2 regions of the Arthrobacter sp. 179 genome follow, and region 2 is predicted to be linked to the other one. Evidence: predicted binding sites of a transcription regulator. Region 2 holds the regulator's gene; the other holds the start of a gene.

Region 1 (7,945 bases), on a different contig from region 2:
GGTGGAGGAGGAGCATTGACTGGGTTGCGCGTTCCCCGGGGTCGTCAGTGGGGGTTTTGGTGTTGAATCCGGGCCAGAGGACTTGGGGGATCCATTCGGCGGGGGGCGATATGGGTTTTGTCTGGTGCTCGGGGAGGAGTAATTGTTCAGCGTTTTGCGTCGGATGGGACGAGTTGGTTGACCAGTCGGCGGGGTGCGCCGGCCAGCTTCTGCCGGTTCGGAATGCGAGTTGCTTGTTCGCGGAAAGGTGGCCGTGCTGTCTTAGGCCGACTGCAGTCAGGATGGGGCCGAGCGCGGATGCTTGTGCGGTTCTGGGTGGGCCTAGGAGGCCGGTCTTTGATGGATCGTCTAGGAGCCGTTTGAGGTTGGGGCCCGTTCCGGGGGTGGAAGAGAGTTCGGTGTAAGCGTTCCAGGCTTCAAGGAGGGTGGCTACTTGTCCGCCGAGTCCGGGGGGTTGTGTGGCGGTGTAGCTGATGAGCTTTTTGAAGGCGTGGGCTTTCTGGTGGGCGGTGACGAACTCCCAGGGACCGAAGGGGTGGAGGGCATCCGGGGTCGCGGCTTGGTCTCGGAGTGCTTGGTGGAGGGTTTGTTGGGCTTCGATGAGTTCGGGTGGGGCCGGCCGTGTGGAGGCTTCGCGGAGGTCTTGATTGCACCATTCTCGAACGGAGCTGCGCCCTGTAGTGGACGGTGTTGTGGGGGTGCGTTCGGTGCAGCGGTGGGGGAGCGCGGTGCGGCTGAGCCAACTGGACGGGGTCCATTGGCTGGAATCGCAGGCGGGGCAGGAGATGTTGAGCAGGATTTGGTGTGTGGGGCAGGTGAGGGCCCATTCGGTTTGCCAGTCTGTACTCCAAGCGCCTGTTTCAGCGAGGCAACGAGGACAGTATTGTGAAGGTGCGTCGGATATGTAGGGTTTGGCGACGGACCGGTTGTCCTGGAACTGGTAGCCGGTGGGTATCCTTCCCAAAGCTGCCGTAATCTTGGCTAAGTGTTCCGGCACGTGCGCCAGGAGACGGGCGGAAGTCTGCTCGTTGGGGATACCGAGGGCAGTAAGGAATTGGCGTGGCGTGAGCCCATACCGGTGACTGGCGCGGGCGGCCCAACTGTGGATGGGTTCCTTGGGCATCGGCGGGACGTGGATGGGCCAACGGGTGCGGTGCTCAACAGGTATGAGTTCGTCGAGGCGCCGCCTACGTGGGAGTGCTGATTCATCTCCTTGAGGAAGCGGTTTCGGCAGCATTGTCGATGACCACCTTCTTGACTATGTCGTAGGTGATCGTTTCGGTGCCGGTTGTGATGGCTGCCGCGCAGGCCCTGTCCATCAGGTTCGTTACGGAGGCGATGTGGCCTTGGGTGCGTTCGAAGAGGTAGTCCCCGAGGCCGGTCAGGGTTCCCTCGGTATTGTTGGCTAGCTTCAAGTGGGATTCGAAAGATGAGAGTAGGCGTTGCCATGCCCGATTCCCGGATTCCGTGGAAAGAGTGAACGGGGCTACCGGGCAGGAAGTGGTTCGGCGGGAAGTCTGCGACAGTGACGGGTCCCCGCCGAGTCCTTCGTCGAAGAATTTCTTGCGGGAGAGGCCGACTCCCACGTGGATGAACGTGGCAGCAGATTCATTGGCCAACCATTTGAGGTGGTTGCTGACTTCCACGCCGGTGCGGTGGTTGAAGTTGATGAAGTGCAGGTCGTCCAGGACGATAAGGCGCGTTTCAGTGCTGTGGATGCAGTCCATTGCCAGGGTGCCGAGTTCTGCCTTTGATGTTCGGGTGGCGGCCGGGTGGTCATAGAAGCGAAGGATTTTCTGGTTCAGCTGTTTCAGGGTCATCCCAGCGGAGAGCGGGATGAACGCTACGGGTAGCCGGGGGTTTCCATCGGCGGTTGTGTGTCCGTACCGTCGGCGTTGTTGTTGGTCGAAGTGGCGGGCGTAGCTGCTGGCGATGGTGGTTTTCCCCAAGCCGGGGAGGGCATCGAGTGCGACGGCTCCGCGGACGCTACTGCCGTCCCGGTGGGATGAGGCCATAACTTGATCGATGAGGTCGTGGGCGTTCTTCAGCTGCGGGGTTTTGACTGTGGCGGGGTTCGAGTTCCAGACGTTTCTGGCCTGGTTGTAGTCTTCTAGCGTTTCGGGGTCGAGTCCGCGCATTTCGTCCATGGTCAGGGTCCGGAAGTCCGGCCGGATCCCGGTGTTAACGAAGTCGATCCACCCGGCCTTGGTGCCCAGGTTGAAGTGCTTTGTTCCGTGTTGCCTGAGCCAGTCGGCGTAGGGGTTGCTCATTCGTCGAAGACCTCGAATCCTTCGTTTTCGGGCCCGGTGTCGTTTTCGAAGACGTCCAGGTCGTCGCGGGTGCCGGTGGCGTTCTTGGTTTTGGCGCGGGTGAGCATGTCGATGATTCCTGGGGTGGATGCAAGATCACGTGGATCGGTGTCCCCGTCGCTGCTCTCGTCTGGGTGCGCTCGTGTTGCGCTGACCCTTTTGGCGATGTTTCTGGCGCGTCGGTCGGTGACCTTGTTCTCGTGCCAGTCCTCCAACAGCGCAATAACGGCGGATTGCGGGTCGTGGAACCTGTTTTCGCTGATGCTGAGGCGCCTCGTGTAGTCGGCTGCTTCGGCGCTGAAGGGGGTATCCAGGAAGTGTGCGTGTTCCCATTCGAGCTTATGCCACGTCCCGTCTGCGGGGTCCTTAAAGTGGACCCACCTGACGTCGTCCCTGTCGACGTAGATTGGCCATTTTCCGGGAAACTTTCCGGTGTACGCAGATTTTTGGCCACGGTACGGCGAAATGCCTGCCCCGTCGTACCGTCTACCGTTGACTTCGACCCCATAGTGATGAATCTGTCGCCACTCCACTGCAAGGAATTCCATGACCACGTCGTCGTTCGCGGGAAGGCGAAGGACACCTGATTGGCTAATGCCGCGTTCGAACATCTGGTTTGGGGTGAGCATGATGTCGGGCATGTGGGGGTCCCGCAAACTATCGTGGGGGGTTTCGTGGTAAATGCCCACCCATTCGCGGATTATCTGCTCGAGCTCGGAAACGAAGAAGAAGGCCGACTTCTCCACGTCCTTGCCCCGCGAGAAGACATCCGGTCCCTTGTAGGCGGGCAGGTGTTCGAGGAGCGATTGCCGGAGGGTGCGGAAAAACCTCTCGATCATGGCCTTGTCCGTGGGTTGGATCGGGCGAGCAGGTTGCACATTGATTCCCAGCCGGTCGCAGACAGCGAGCACGTGACGTGAGAGGTATGCCTTGCCATGGTCCACGATGATGCTGTCCGGAAGGAGCTCGTGACTGGCCTTGCTCCCTTCCTCCGCGCTAACCTGCTCCGGTATCCCGATATAGGGCCCTGTGGGCGCATTTTTGGCTGGACCCCACTTCTGCGGTGTGACGGTCTGGTGAAGAACGGAGGCGACGTCGACCGATTGGGCGGCGACGGGCCGCAGCGTGACCCCAGTTACCGCCCTGGAATGAACATCCATTGCCACGGTGAGTTCCACGTTGACCCAGCGGCAGGAAACGGGTTCCATCGCAAAGACGTCCAGGCTGTTGGTGTCCATGACGATGAACTGCCCGGGCCGGTCAGCTTGCAGCCGCCCGTAGGGACCGTCCGGGCGGCCGGCGACTGACCGGCGCTGTTTCGCGGCACCAAACGTGTACCGGCCCTTGTCGAGCTGCTTCACCCGGATATACGCGACGGACCTGGACGGCGGCTTCTGGTCGGGAAAGCTTGCAGCGAAGGCACGATTCGTTTTTGAGATGACTGTTCCGATGGTGGGGTTCGATGCATCCCGGTACGAGGCCAGGACCTCTTGGCAGATCGCTTCCCATCCCGGGTCCAACAGGTCCCGGGATTCCCGTGCGAGCCTCGTGTCGACTAGCCCGGCCAGGCCTCGGTCCTTGTACTGCTTCTTCAGTCGATAGATGGTGCTGACGCCGACACCCAGGGTTTGTGCCGCGATCTCGTGGCGTTCTTTGGTCCGCTTGTCGCCGATTCCTGCCTTGAACAGGCCGTCGAGGACTTCGGCCCGCTTGGCTATGGTTTCGAGCTGCGACTTGGAGAGAGAGTCCAACAAGGCACGGTCTGTGGTCTTGAATCCGTCTCGTTCGGACGCCTTATCGCGGGGGAGTGGATCGATGTTGCTTGCTCGCCCCACGAGGGAATTGATGGTGGTCCGGCGCATCGTCGCACCAGATGACAGCAGGACGGTGTCTGCCTGGAATTCGGTGACTTTCCACCGCTGGCCATCCAACCAAACGAAGTTCCCTACGTTCAGGTCCAATACCTCATCCATGGGACGTCCCTGCTTCCAGAAGGACTGTCCGGCTAGACAGGGGAACGTTCATATCGACGTGCCACCTGCCGGACCAGAGCATGGCCATCACTGCCATCCGCAGCATCTTCGGATCCGCCAGTTCGGTAGCTGCCTGTTCGAGCTGGTCCAACGTCATTCCAGGCAGCCCGAGAGGTTCCAATTCGTCCAATAGCGCCGGGTACAGGAAGCGGGCCCGCCGTCCGACGGCGATGAAGCGCAGGTTGCGCATGAAGGCCGGTTCCCCGCCGGACCAGACCTCGTAGGTCCACCCTTTCGCGTGGCATAAGCGCCCGGTCCATGCGAACTGCTCCTGCACCTTCTGGTTGGCAAGCTTGTCCGCGGGCTTCACGTCAACAAGGGTGAAATTGCCGTCGCGGTGGCTGAAGAGCATGTCGGGGATGTGCCGGCGCAGGTGGGCGCCGTCTTTTCCCTGCAATTGGAGTGGTTGCGTTGCGACGGCTGTGATGTTCGGGTCGAAATCAGCCGCCCAAAGGCGGTCGCGTTCAAGGAGGCTTTCGTAAACGACTGTTCTTTGTGTCTTGGCCAGCCAGAACAAGCCGGGGAAATTTCGTTGGCCCTTATGCGAGGGCGGTAGACGGATGGGATCGCCGCTGATCACTTCATGAGCATCGACCAGCGCGAGTTTCGTCACTTCGAGATCTTCGGAGCCTGTGCGGCGGAACCGGACCTCGGTAGCGAGTTCCTCCATTTATGAAGTATGTCACATCTTTCTTGTTTAGTCCGGATTAATTCTCAAAAAATTCTCATGACAATAGGAAATTCTCATTTTGAGCAGGATCCTACAGCACTCCCGGTTCCGGGTCTTCGCCCCGGGAATAACCCATCCCCAAATAGAGTTGAGTCAGGTAGACTCAAGTTTGAAACGAGGATGGACCTCCCAGGAAAGGATCCACATGGACGCCAAATTCACCACCAAGAGCCAGGAAGCCCTCTCGGCTGCCGGCATGAACGCCTCCACCGCGGGCAACGCGCAGGTCGAACCGGCGCATCTGCTCAAGGCGCTGATGGACGACCGCGGATCGTTGGCCGTCGAATTGCTGAAGAAGGCCGCGGTCGACCCGGACCAGGTCTCCGTCGCCGCCAGCGGGGCGATTCGTGACCTGCCGGCTTCCTCGGGCAGCACCGTCGCCCAGGCCCAGTACTCACGGTCGTTCCTGCAGGTCATCAACGCCGCAACGAAGGCCGCCTCCGATTTGGGCTTCGGCCGGGTATCGGCGGAGCACCTGCTGCTGGGGTTGGCGGCCGACGCCGGGAGGACGGGGGAGATCCTGCGATCCGCAGGGGCCTCCGAACAGGCACTGAAGGCCGCGGTCGAGGGGCTGCGCGGGGATCATCCGCGCGATACCGAAGACCCCGAAAGCACCTTCGAGGCCCTGGAGAAGTTCGGTACCGACCTGACGGCCATCGCCCGTTCGGGCAAACTCGACCCGGTGATCGGACGTGATGCCGAGATCCGCCGGCTCGTCCAGGTGCTCTCCCGCCGGACGAAGAACAACCCGGTGCTCATCGGTGATCCGGGCGTCGGCAAAACCGCAGTGGTCGAAGGGCTGGCCCAGCGGATGATCGCCGGCGACGTCCCCGAATCATTGCGCGGCAAGACGCTGATTGCCCTGGACCTCGGATCGATGGTTGCGGGCGCCAAATACCGGGGCGAATTCGAGGAACGCCTCAAGGCGGTCCTGGAGGAGATCCGGGATTCGGACGGACAGATCGTCACGTTCATCGACGAAATCCACACCGTGGTCGGTGCCGGGGCCTCCGAGGGCGCCATGGATGCCGGCAACATGCTCAAGCCGATGCTGGCCCGCGGCGAACTGCGGCTGATCGGGGCCACCACCCTGGACGAATACCGGCAGAACATCGAGAAGGACCCTGCCCTGGAACGCCGTTTTGCGCAGGTCTATGTCGGCGAACCCAGCGTTGACGACACGATCGGCATCCTGCGCGGTCTCAAGGAACGCTACGAGGCACACCATAAGGTAGAGATCGCCGACTCGGCGGTGGTGGCCGCGGCCACCCTGTCCAACCGTTACATCTCCGGTCGCCAGCTGCCGGACAAGGCCATCGATCTGGTTGACGAGGCCGCCTCCCGGCTCCGCATGGAAATCGATTCGGCTCCCGAGGAGATCGACGAGCTGCGCCGCGTGGTGGACCGGATGACGATGGAGGAGTTGGCCCTCAAGGGCGAAAACGACCCCGCCTCGCGGGAACGCCTCGAGGCACTGCGTGCGGATATGGCCGACCGGCGCGAACGGCTCGATGCCCTGAACGCCCGGTGGGACGCCGAAAAGGCAGGCCTGAACCGTGTCGGCGATCTGAAGGTCCAGCTCGACGAGCTGCGCTCACGGGCCGAGCGGATGCAACGGGAGGGGGACCTGGAGAAGGCATCGCGCCTGCTCTACGGTGAGATCCCCGAATTGCAGCGGCAGCTCGACGCCGCCCAGGCCGAAGAGGCCGAAGGCGCCCACGAGGAGACGATGGTCTCCGATGAAGTCACCGCCGATGACATCGCCGAAGTGATCTCGGCCTGGACCGGGATCCCCGCCGGACGCATGCTCCAAGGCGAAAGCCAGAAATTGCTGGACATGGAGTCCCTGCTCGGGCAGCGGCTGATCGGCCAGTCCAATGCCGTCACCGCGGTCTCCGACGCCGTGCGACGCTCCCGGGCAGGGATCGCCGACCCCGACCGGCCCACGGGCTCGTTCCTGTTCCTCGGACCCACCGGCGTGGGCAAGACGGAACTGGCCAAGGCGCTCGCGGACTTCTTGTTCGACGACGAACACGCCATGGTACGCATCGACATGTCCGAGTACTCCGAGAAGCATGCGGTATCCCGGCTCGTCGGCGCCCCTCCGGGGTATGTCGGTTATGAGGAAGGCGGACAACTCACCGAAGCGGTTCGCCGTCGGCCGTATTCGGTGATCCTGCTGGACGAGGTGGAGAAGGCCCATCCCGAGGTCTTCGACATCCTCCTGCAGGTCCTCGACGACGGGCGCCTGACCGATGGGCAGGGCCGTACGGTGGACTTCCGCAACACCATCCTGGTGCTCACGTCCAACCTGGGTTCACAATTCCTGGTCGATCCCGCGCTGGACGCCACAGCCAAGAAGGAAGCGGTCATGAACATCGTGAACACCTCGTTCAAACCCGAGTTCCTGAACCGCCTGGATGACGTCATCCTCTTTGATCCGCTCTCCCTGGACCAGCTGGGCCGGATCGTGGAGATCCAGGTGGCCACCCTGGCCCGTCGACTCTCCGAACGGCGGCTGAGCCTGCAGGTCAGCGACGAAGCCCGGGAATGGCTGGCCAGGACCGGATACGACCCCGCGTACGGGGCGCGACCCCTGCGTCGGCTGGTCCAGCGCGAAATCGGGGATCGTCTGGCCAAGGCGGTGCTCTCCGGGGCAATCGTCGACGGGGACACCGTGGACGTCCAGCTCGATGCCGAGGCGGAGGCACTGACGGTCAACCGGTCCACTGCCGCGCCGACAGGCACCGCCAGCTAGGTGGAGGTCGTTTCGGAGGCCGGGAGGAGCGAGACCGTCGTCGTTCCCTCCTCCAGCGCGAGGAAGCAGGCGACACTGCGATCCCCGGCCTCCCAGGTTCCCGAGGAGGGGCGGC
Region 2 (7,945 bases):
GAAGGAGCTGAACTCCGGCGTCGACATCGTCATCGCCTGCCCCGGCCGCCTCGAGGACCTGTTGCGCCAGAAGGTCGTGGACCTCTCCCGCGTCGAGGTCTCCGTCCTGGACGAAGCCGACCACATGGCCGACCTCGGTTTCCTGCCCGTGGTCAAGCGGATCCTGGACCAGACCCCGCGCGGCATCCAGCACATGCTCTTCTCGGCGACCCTGGACAACGGCGTCGACAAACTCGTCCAGCGCTACCTCGACCAGCCCGTCGTCCACTCGGTGGATTCCTCGCAGGCCGCCGTGGACACCATGGACCACCACGTGTTCGTCGTCGACGCCGACTCCAAGAAGGAGCTGGTGCTCGAACTGGCGTCGGGGACCGGACGACGCATCATGTTCATGCGCACCAAGCACCACGCCAAGAAGATGGCCGTCTGGCTATCCAAAGCGGGGGTCCCCGCGGTGGACCTGCATGGGAACCTGAGCCAGAACGCCCGGGACCGCAACCTGGCGGCATTCTCCGGTGGGGATGCCCGCGTGCTGGTGGCCACCGACGTCGCCGCCCGTGGTGTGCACGTCGATGGCGTCGAGCTGGTCGTCCATATCGATCCGCCCGCCGAGCACAAGGCATACCTGCACCGTTCCGGCCGGACCGCCCGCGCCGGATCCGCCGGCGCGGTGGCAACCATCGCGACCCCCGACCAGCAGGGGGACGTGAAGTCCCTGATGCGGGCCGCCGGGATCAAGGTCCCCTTCGAAAAGGTCAGCCCGCAGTCCGCGGCCGTGGCCGCCGTCCGCGGCGACAAGGCCGAGCCGGTCACCTATGTGGCGCCGCGCCCGCAATCGAACCCGCGCGCCAAGACCCTGGCCGATTCCGATGCCGCCGGAGGCCGTGGACGCCGCCGGGGCGGGCGCGGGAACTCACGTCCGGGGCGTCCGGCGGCTCGTGGCGAAGGCTCCGCAGCCGGTGTCGACAGCCGTGGCGGACGCGACGGAGGCGAGCGGTCACGTGATGACCGGCCCCGTGGCGAGCGCGGCGGCCGTCCGGGCCCCGTGCGCGGGGAACGCAACGGTGAGCGTGCCGGAGGGCGCAATGGCGGCCAGCGTGCCGGAAGCCAGCGTTCCGGGGGCGGCCGCAGCCGTTCCGGACAGCGCCAGGGGTCGGGGCGTCCCGAGGGGCGCGATGCCAACACCAGCCGCCCGTCCTCGTCCCCGCGTCCCACCTCATCGGGGGCCCGCCAGGGCAGCACCATCGGTGACGCCATCGGGCAGAAGACCCAGGAAGCCCTTGGCGCCGGACGCCCGGGGCGCGGTCGCGGTAGCCGTCGAGCCGGAGCACCGCAGTCCAATTCCAAGGGCTAGACCTCCACGCATGAGGTGAATCGGATCACCCCGTTCACCGTCCCAGGCGCCGTTGCCCCGTCATTTGACGGGGCAAAGGCGCCTTTTGCGTGCCCGGATCGGGGCCGGAATCCAAACTTGAGCCAACTGCGCTCAAGTTCGAATTGACAATGAAATGAGCCCGAGTAGACTTGAGTGCAGAACGCTCAACCTCCCCGGTTGGGCGGAGGAACCAGCATTTCCCACCGGAAAGAAGGATGCATTATGTCTCGTGCCGTAGGTATCGACCTCGGAACCACCAACTCGGTCGTCTCCGTCCTGGAAGGCGGCGAGCCCACTGTCATCGCCAACGCCGAAGGCGCACGCACCACTCCGTCCGTGGTGGCCTTCTCCAAGGCCGGCGAAGTCCTGGTCGGCGAAATCGCCAAGCGCCAGGCAGTCAACAACATCGATCGCACGATCTCCTCGGTCAAGCGCAGCATGGGCACCGACTGGAGCACCACCATCGATGACAAGAAGTACACGGCGCAGGAAATCTCCGCCCGTACCCTCATGAAGCTTAAGCACGACGCCGAGTCCTACCTGGGCGAAAAGGTCACCGACGCGGTCATCACCGTCCCGGCCTACTTCAACGACGCCGAGCGCCAGGCCACCAAGGAAGCCGGCGAGATCTCGGGCCTGAACGTGCTGCGCATCGTCAACGAGCCCACGGCTGCCGCACTGGCCTACGGCCTGGACAAGGGCAAGGAAGACGAGCTGATCCTCGTGTTCGACCTCGGCGGCGGCACCTTCGACGTCTCGCTGCTCGAAGTCGGCAAGGACGAAGACGACTTCTCCACCATCCAGGTGCGCTCGACCTCCGGCGACAACCGCCTCGGTGGCGACGACTGGGATCAGCGCGTCGTCGACTGGCTGCTGTCCCAGGCCAAGGCCAAGGGTGCCGACCTGTCCAAGGACAAGATCGCCCTGCAGCGTCTGAAGGAAGCGGCCGAGCAGGCCAAGAAGGAACTCTCCAGCGCCTCCAGCACCAACATCTCGCTGCAGTACCTTTCGGTCACCGCCGATGGCCCGGTCCACCTGGACGAGCACCTCTCCCGCGCCAAGTTCCAGGACCTCACCAAGGATCTGCTGGAGCGGGCCCGCAAGCCGTTCAACGACGTGATCAAGGAAGCCGGCGTCAAGGTCTCCGATATCGCGCACGTCATCCTCGTCGGCGGCTCCACCCGCATGCCGGCCGTTGCCGAGCTGGTCCAGGAACTGGCCGGCAAGGAAGCCAACAAGGGCGTCAACCCGGATGAGGTCGTCGCCGTGGGCGCCGCGCTGCAGGCCGGTGTCCTGAAGGGCGAGCGCAAGGACGTCCTGCTGATCGACGTGACCCCGCTATCGCTGGGCATCGAGACCAAGGGCGGGGTGATGACCAAGCTCATCGAGCGCAACACGGCCATCCCGACCAAGCGTTCGGAAACCTTCACCACGGCCGACGACAACCAGCCGTCCGTGTCGATCCAGGTCTTCCAGGGCGAACGCGAGTTCACCCGGGACAACAAGCCGCTGGGCACGTTCGAACTGACCGGCATCGCGCCGGCCCAGCGTGGCGTGCCGCAGGTCGAGGTCACCTTCGACATCGACGCCAACGGCATCGTGCACGTCTCCGCCAAGGACAAGGGCACCGGCACCGAGCAGTCGATGACCATCACCGGCGGTACCTCGCTGGCGAAGGAAGACATCGACCGCATGGTCCAGGAAGCCGAGGAGCACGCCGCCGAGGACAAGGTGCGCCGCGAGGCCGCCGACACCCGCAACTCCGCCGAGCAGTCCGCCTACTCCGTGGACAAGCTCATCAAGGACAACGAGGACAAGCTGCCCGAGGAGGTCAAGACCGAGGTCCAGGCCGACGTCGACGCCGTCAAGGCTGCCCTTGAGGGCCAGGACAACGACGACGAGGTCAAGGCCGCGTACGAGAAGCTCCAGGAGTCGCAGACCAAGCTCGGCGAAGCCATCTACGCCCAGGCCGAGTCCGAAGGCGCCGCCGGTGAAGCCGGGGAGTCCGAAGGCACCGAGGCGCCCGACGAGGACATCGTCGACGCCGAGGTTGTCGACGAAGAAGACGAAGAGAAGAAGTAAGGCGGTTCGAATCTGATGCCAGAACACGGCAACGAAGAAGAGCACGACGGCGACGAGCCGGTGCGCTTCACCGATAAGCGCAAGGTCGATCCCGAGACGGGCGAAGTGCGCGGCGCCGAAGGGCATGAGGAAGCGACCGCTGCAGCGGAAGGTGCCGAGTCGGAGGATGCGCTGGCCCAGGCCGAGCAGATCCTCAACGAGGCAGGCGACCAGCAGGAGCAGCCCGCGGCGGCGTCCGACGTCGAAGCGGAACTGCGTAACGACCTGCTGCGTCTGCAGGCCGAGTACGTGAACTACCGCAAGCGCGTCGAGCGCGATCGGGAATCCGTGCGCGACCTCGCCGTCCAGTCGGTGCTCGTCAGCCTGCTGCCCGTACTCGACGATCTCGACGCCGCCCGCAAGCACGGCGATCTCGAGGAAGGGCCGTTCGCGGCGGTGGCGAACAAGATCGACGCCATCCTCGCGGGCCACGGACTGACCCGGATCGAGGAAGTGGGGGTCGTCTTCGACCCGAACTTCCACGAGGCCCTGATGCAGCAACCCAGCTCCGAGGTCCCCGAGGACCACGTGGCCCAGGTCCTGCGGATCGGCTACCAGAAGGGCGAGCGCGTCATCCGTGCCGCCCAGGTGGTTGTCTCCACGGGAGAATGAACCACCCCCGGCCGCCCCACCACCGGTGGGGCGGCCGGGACCCCATTAGCTTGAGAAACAACCAGGAAACAGGAGGCGCCCGATGGCCAGTCAGGATTGGGTCAACAAGGATTTCTACGCCACCCTCGGCGTCTCCAAGGACGCCAGCGACGCCGATATCAAGAAGTCCTACCGCAAGATGGCGCGCAAATACCACCCCGACACCAATCCCGGCGATGAGGCCGCGGAAAAGAAGTTCAAGGACATCACCGAGGCCAATTCGGTGCTGTCCGACCCCGAGGAACGCGAACAGTACGACGCCATCCGGGCGATGGGATCCGGCGCCCGGTTCACCTCCGGAGGCGCCGGAGGGCCCTCCGGTGGCGGCGCGGGATTCGACGACGTCTTCGGCAACCTGTTCAACCAGGGGGGCGGGGGACGCCGCGGTGGCGGGTTCCCCGGAGGCGGCCAGGTTCCCCCCGAATTCGCGGACCTCTTTGGTGGTGGCGGATTCGGCGGCTTCCAGCAGGCCCCGCAGAAGGGCGCCGATCGGACCGCTTCGACCACGATTTCCTTCGCCGGGTCCATCCGCGGCACCAGCATCGGACTGCGCGAACCCGATGGCGACGTCATCGACGTGCGCATCCCCGCGGGCATCCGTGACGGCCAGAGTGTCAGGGTCCGGGGCAAGGGCCAGCGCAGCCCGGCAGGAAACGGGGACCTGTTGGTGAAGGTTTCGGTCAAACCGCATGCCTTCTTCGCCCGCGAGGGCAACAACATCCGGATCCACCTGCCGGTGGGCTTCTCCGAGGCCGCCCTGGGAGCCACGTTGGAGGTCCCCACGCTGACCGGGGAGACCGTGAAGATGAAGATCCCCGCCGGGACCTCATCGGGGCGGACCCTGCGGCTGAAGGGGCGCGGGGTGAAGACGTCCAAGGCCGTCGGCGATCTGCTGGTCACCGTCGAGGTCGTCGTACCGCAGAAGCTCAATGCCGAGGCGCAGGAAGCCGTCAAGGCCTTCGCCGAAGCAACCGCCGACGCGGATCCCCGCGCCGGGATCGCCACCAAGGCGGTACTCTAGCGGCGGGCCCGGGGCGCGGGAAGCACGGCGGAACCGAACACACCAGGAGGAGGCAAGCACATGGCGGTAGGCAAGGCACTGGCCATCAACGATCGTTTCATCCCGGTATTCGTGATCTCCGTCGCGGCCGAACTGGCCGATATGCACCCGCAGACACTGCGCCAGTACGACCGCATGGGATTGGTCTCGCCCTCGCGGCAGCGCGGCAAGCAGCGGCGCTATTCCAAGCATGATGTCGAATTGCTGCGGGAGGTCCAGAGCCTCTCGAAGGCGGGGGTCTCGCTGGAAGGGATCCGGCGGGTCCTGGAACTCGAGAACCAGGTTGCGGCGCTGCGTTCCCGTGTGGCGGAACTGAGTCAGGAACTGGCCGAAGCCGACCGCAGGTCCTCGGAGATGGAACGGGTCTTTGCCGCCGGAGCCGGCGGCGGTGACGTCGTCACCCTGGCCCGGGGGGAACGCCCCAGGGCCCGCAGCCAGGCCGTCGTCATCTGGCGAGCCCAGGACTAGGCGGACACCTCATGGTCCCCGGGACGCTGGCGACCGTTGCCGAGCTGATCGAGCGGGCGGAGCGCGGCTTCGAGATCACCAAGGGCCGGCGTGACGGATTCGATCAGGACCGCAAGGCGGCAGTGGACGGGGTCGCCCATGCGCTGAGGCCCACGTCCATGCACCGGCGGCTTCCCGCCAGACGGCTGCTCTTCCTGGACCTGGAAGGACCGCATCCGTTGGCGGCCGTGGTGCTCGGGGACCCCGACCATGCCACCCACCTGACCTGGCAGGTCTCCGGGGCAGGCATCCGTCCCGGAACCGCCATGTGGGGCACGGCCCGTGAAGCCGGCGAACTCCTGCTTGAACAGCGGGCCGCCGGTGCCGGAGCCCCGGCCGTCATCGCCTGGCTCGGGTATCCCGCACCGGGGATGTTCAGGGCCCTCTCGGACCGTACCGCCCGGACCTGTGCCGCGCGGCTGGCCTTCGACATCCGTCGGGTCGGGGAGCTCCTTCCCCGTACGGCCAGGATGGCGATCGAAGCACATTCCTACGGGGCGACGTTGGCCGCGTACGCGCTCGCCCGGTTGGATGCCGAACCACCCCCGGCCGGCCAGGCGGGCCCCTTGATCGACACGCTGGCCACCATTGGTTCGGCGGGAATTCCGGACCGCTTGTTGCGGGACCCGTCTGACTTGGGCATCCCATCAAGCCGCCGATACGAGGCCGTGGCGAGCCGGGACCTGCTGGCCCGATGCGGCCGGCTCCTCAGTGGGCGGACCACGGTCGCCGGGCTGCCGTTCGCCGTGGAAGGACACCCGGAATCGGGGCTGCATGCCGTCACCGGGCACAACACCTCCCGCTTCGTGCCCGGATCCGATGACCCCGAATACGGCTATCGGGACCCCGGCACGCTCTCGCTGCACAACCTGGCCCGGATCCTCATCGGGGGGACCCCTCCGTTCAGCTGACCGGCCCCCGGCGGTCCCCGTCCGCCTCCGGTTCCCGGCGGTAGGCCAGATCGAAGACCAGACGGCCCGCGGCCACGGCCTTGGCCTCGAAGCTCGTGCGCACCCGCCCCGCGTAGCGTGGGGCCCACCCCCCGAGATCGTCTGTGAAACCCGGCTCCGGGTCGTGGCCCTCCAGACCGTCGCGGCGGACCCGGCTCAGGGGGGAGTCCTCCCCGGCGCATTCGCCGGGGTGCAGGGATGTGAAATCCTTCGAGGCGTCGAGGATCGAACGCATCTGTTCGGCATACTGCGACCAATCGGTGGCCAGGCGCCAGATGCCGCCGGGGGCCAGCACACGGGCGGCCTTGGGCAGGAACGATTCCTTGATGAGCCGACGCTTGTGGTGCCGGGTCTTATGCCAGGGGTCGGAGAAGAAGATCCAGAGTTCATCCACCGAACCGGGCTCCAGCATCACATCGAGGACCTCGGGGGCGTTGGCCTGCACGGCCCGCACATTGGTCAGCCCCTTCGCGTCGATCCGGGCCATCAACTGGGCCAGGCCGGGCAGATAGACCTCCACGGCGAGGAAATCCCGTTCGGGATGGGCTTCGGCGGCTTCGGCGATGGCTTCGCCCAGCCCGGTACCGATCTCCACGGTCAGCGGGGCCCGACGGCCGAAGGCCTCCTCGGCGTCGAAGCGGAAATCCTCGTGGACCGAGGTGTCTGCATGATGGCGTGGAACCTGGATGACGTAGTCCCCGGAGAGCCGGTCCCAGGAGTCCTTGCGCTTGCCGTGCAAACGGGACCCGCGGCGGACGAAGGACACCGGATCGGTCCGGTAGAAGCGCAAATCGTCGGCGGCGCGGCCGTTGACAGGGGGCTTGGGGGCTGCGGGATCATTCATTGGGTCCACGTTAGTCGTCGCCGCGATGGACGTCATGTCAGGGTCTTCCCGGATGGCGGCGCCGGCCGCGGACGGGCACACTGGAGACATGAACGGACCCCTGAACCTGATCCTGAACATCATCTGGCTCGTCTTCGGCGGATTCTGGCTGGCCCTGGGCTACCTGGCCGCCGGGGTCGTGTGTTGCGTGCTGATCGTGACCATCCCCTTCGGGCTGGCCTCGTTCAGGATCGCCAACTATGCGCTGTGGCCCTTCGGCCGCACCATCGTGGACCGGGGCGGGCGGACCGGCTTCTTCTCCACCGTGGGCAATGTCGTGTGGATCCTCGTGGCGGGGATCTGGATCGCCATCGGGCATGTGGTCACCGCCATCCCGATGTTCGTCAGCATCATCGGCATTCCGCTGGGCATCGCCAACCTCAAACTGATCCCCGTCT

What was found. The regulator HspR, encoded in region 2, represses chaperone genes until heat shock. The targets are predictions, from matches to a motif close to AAGTTGAGTCNNNNNGACTCAACTT.
Region 1: the regulator HspR is predicted to act here: its motif matches at 5,158-5,182, upstream of clpB (ATP-dependent chaperone ClpB).

Annotation. Positions count from the first base shown of each region.
Region 1 is NZ_JBQSYU010000016.1:69,298-77,242, reverse strand. Features, by position in the region: partial or broken gene ACT3UE_RS10935 (TniQ family protein) at 803-1,237, opposite strand; gene ACT3UE_RS10930 (ATP-binding protein) at 1,206-2,270, opposite strand; gene ACT3UE_RS10925 (transposase) at 2,267-4,282, opposite strand; gene ACT3UE_RS10920 (TnsA-like heteromeric transposase endonuclease subunit) at 4,275-5,012, opposite strand; gene clpB (ATP-dependent chaperone ClpB) at 5,218-7,830, shown strand; gene ACT3UE_RS10910 (septum formation family protein) at 7,827-7,945, opposite strand, start outside.
Region 2 is NZ_JBQSYU010000028.1:2,880-10,824, reverse strand. Features, by position in the region: gene ACT3UE_RS14095 (DEAD/DEAH box helicase) at 1-1,354, shown strand, start outside; gene dnaK (molecular chaperone DnaK) at 1,598-3,457, shown strand; gene ACT3UE_RS14085 (nucleotide exchange factor GrpE) at 3,473-4,108, shown strand; gene ACT3UE_RS14080 (DnaJ C-terminal domain-containing protein) at 4,191-5,168, shown strand; gene ACT3UE_RS14075 (heat shock protein transcriptional repressor HspR) at 5,229-5,675, shown strand; gene ACT3UE_RS14070 (alpha/beta hydrolase) at 5,687-6,625, shown strand; gene trmB (tRNA (guanosine(46)-N7)-methyltransferase TrmB) at 6,618-7,508, opposite strand; gene ACT3UE_RS14060 (YccF domain-containing protein) at 7,597-7,945, shown strand, end outside.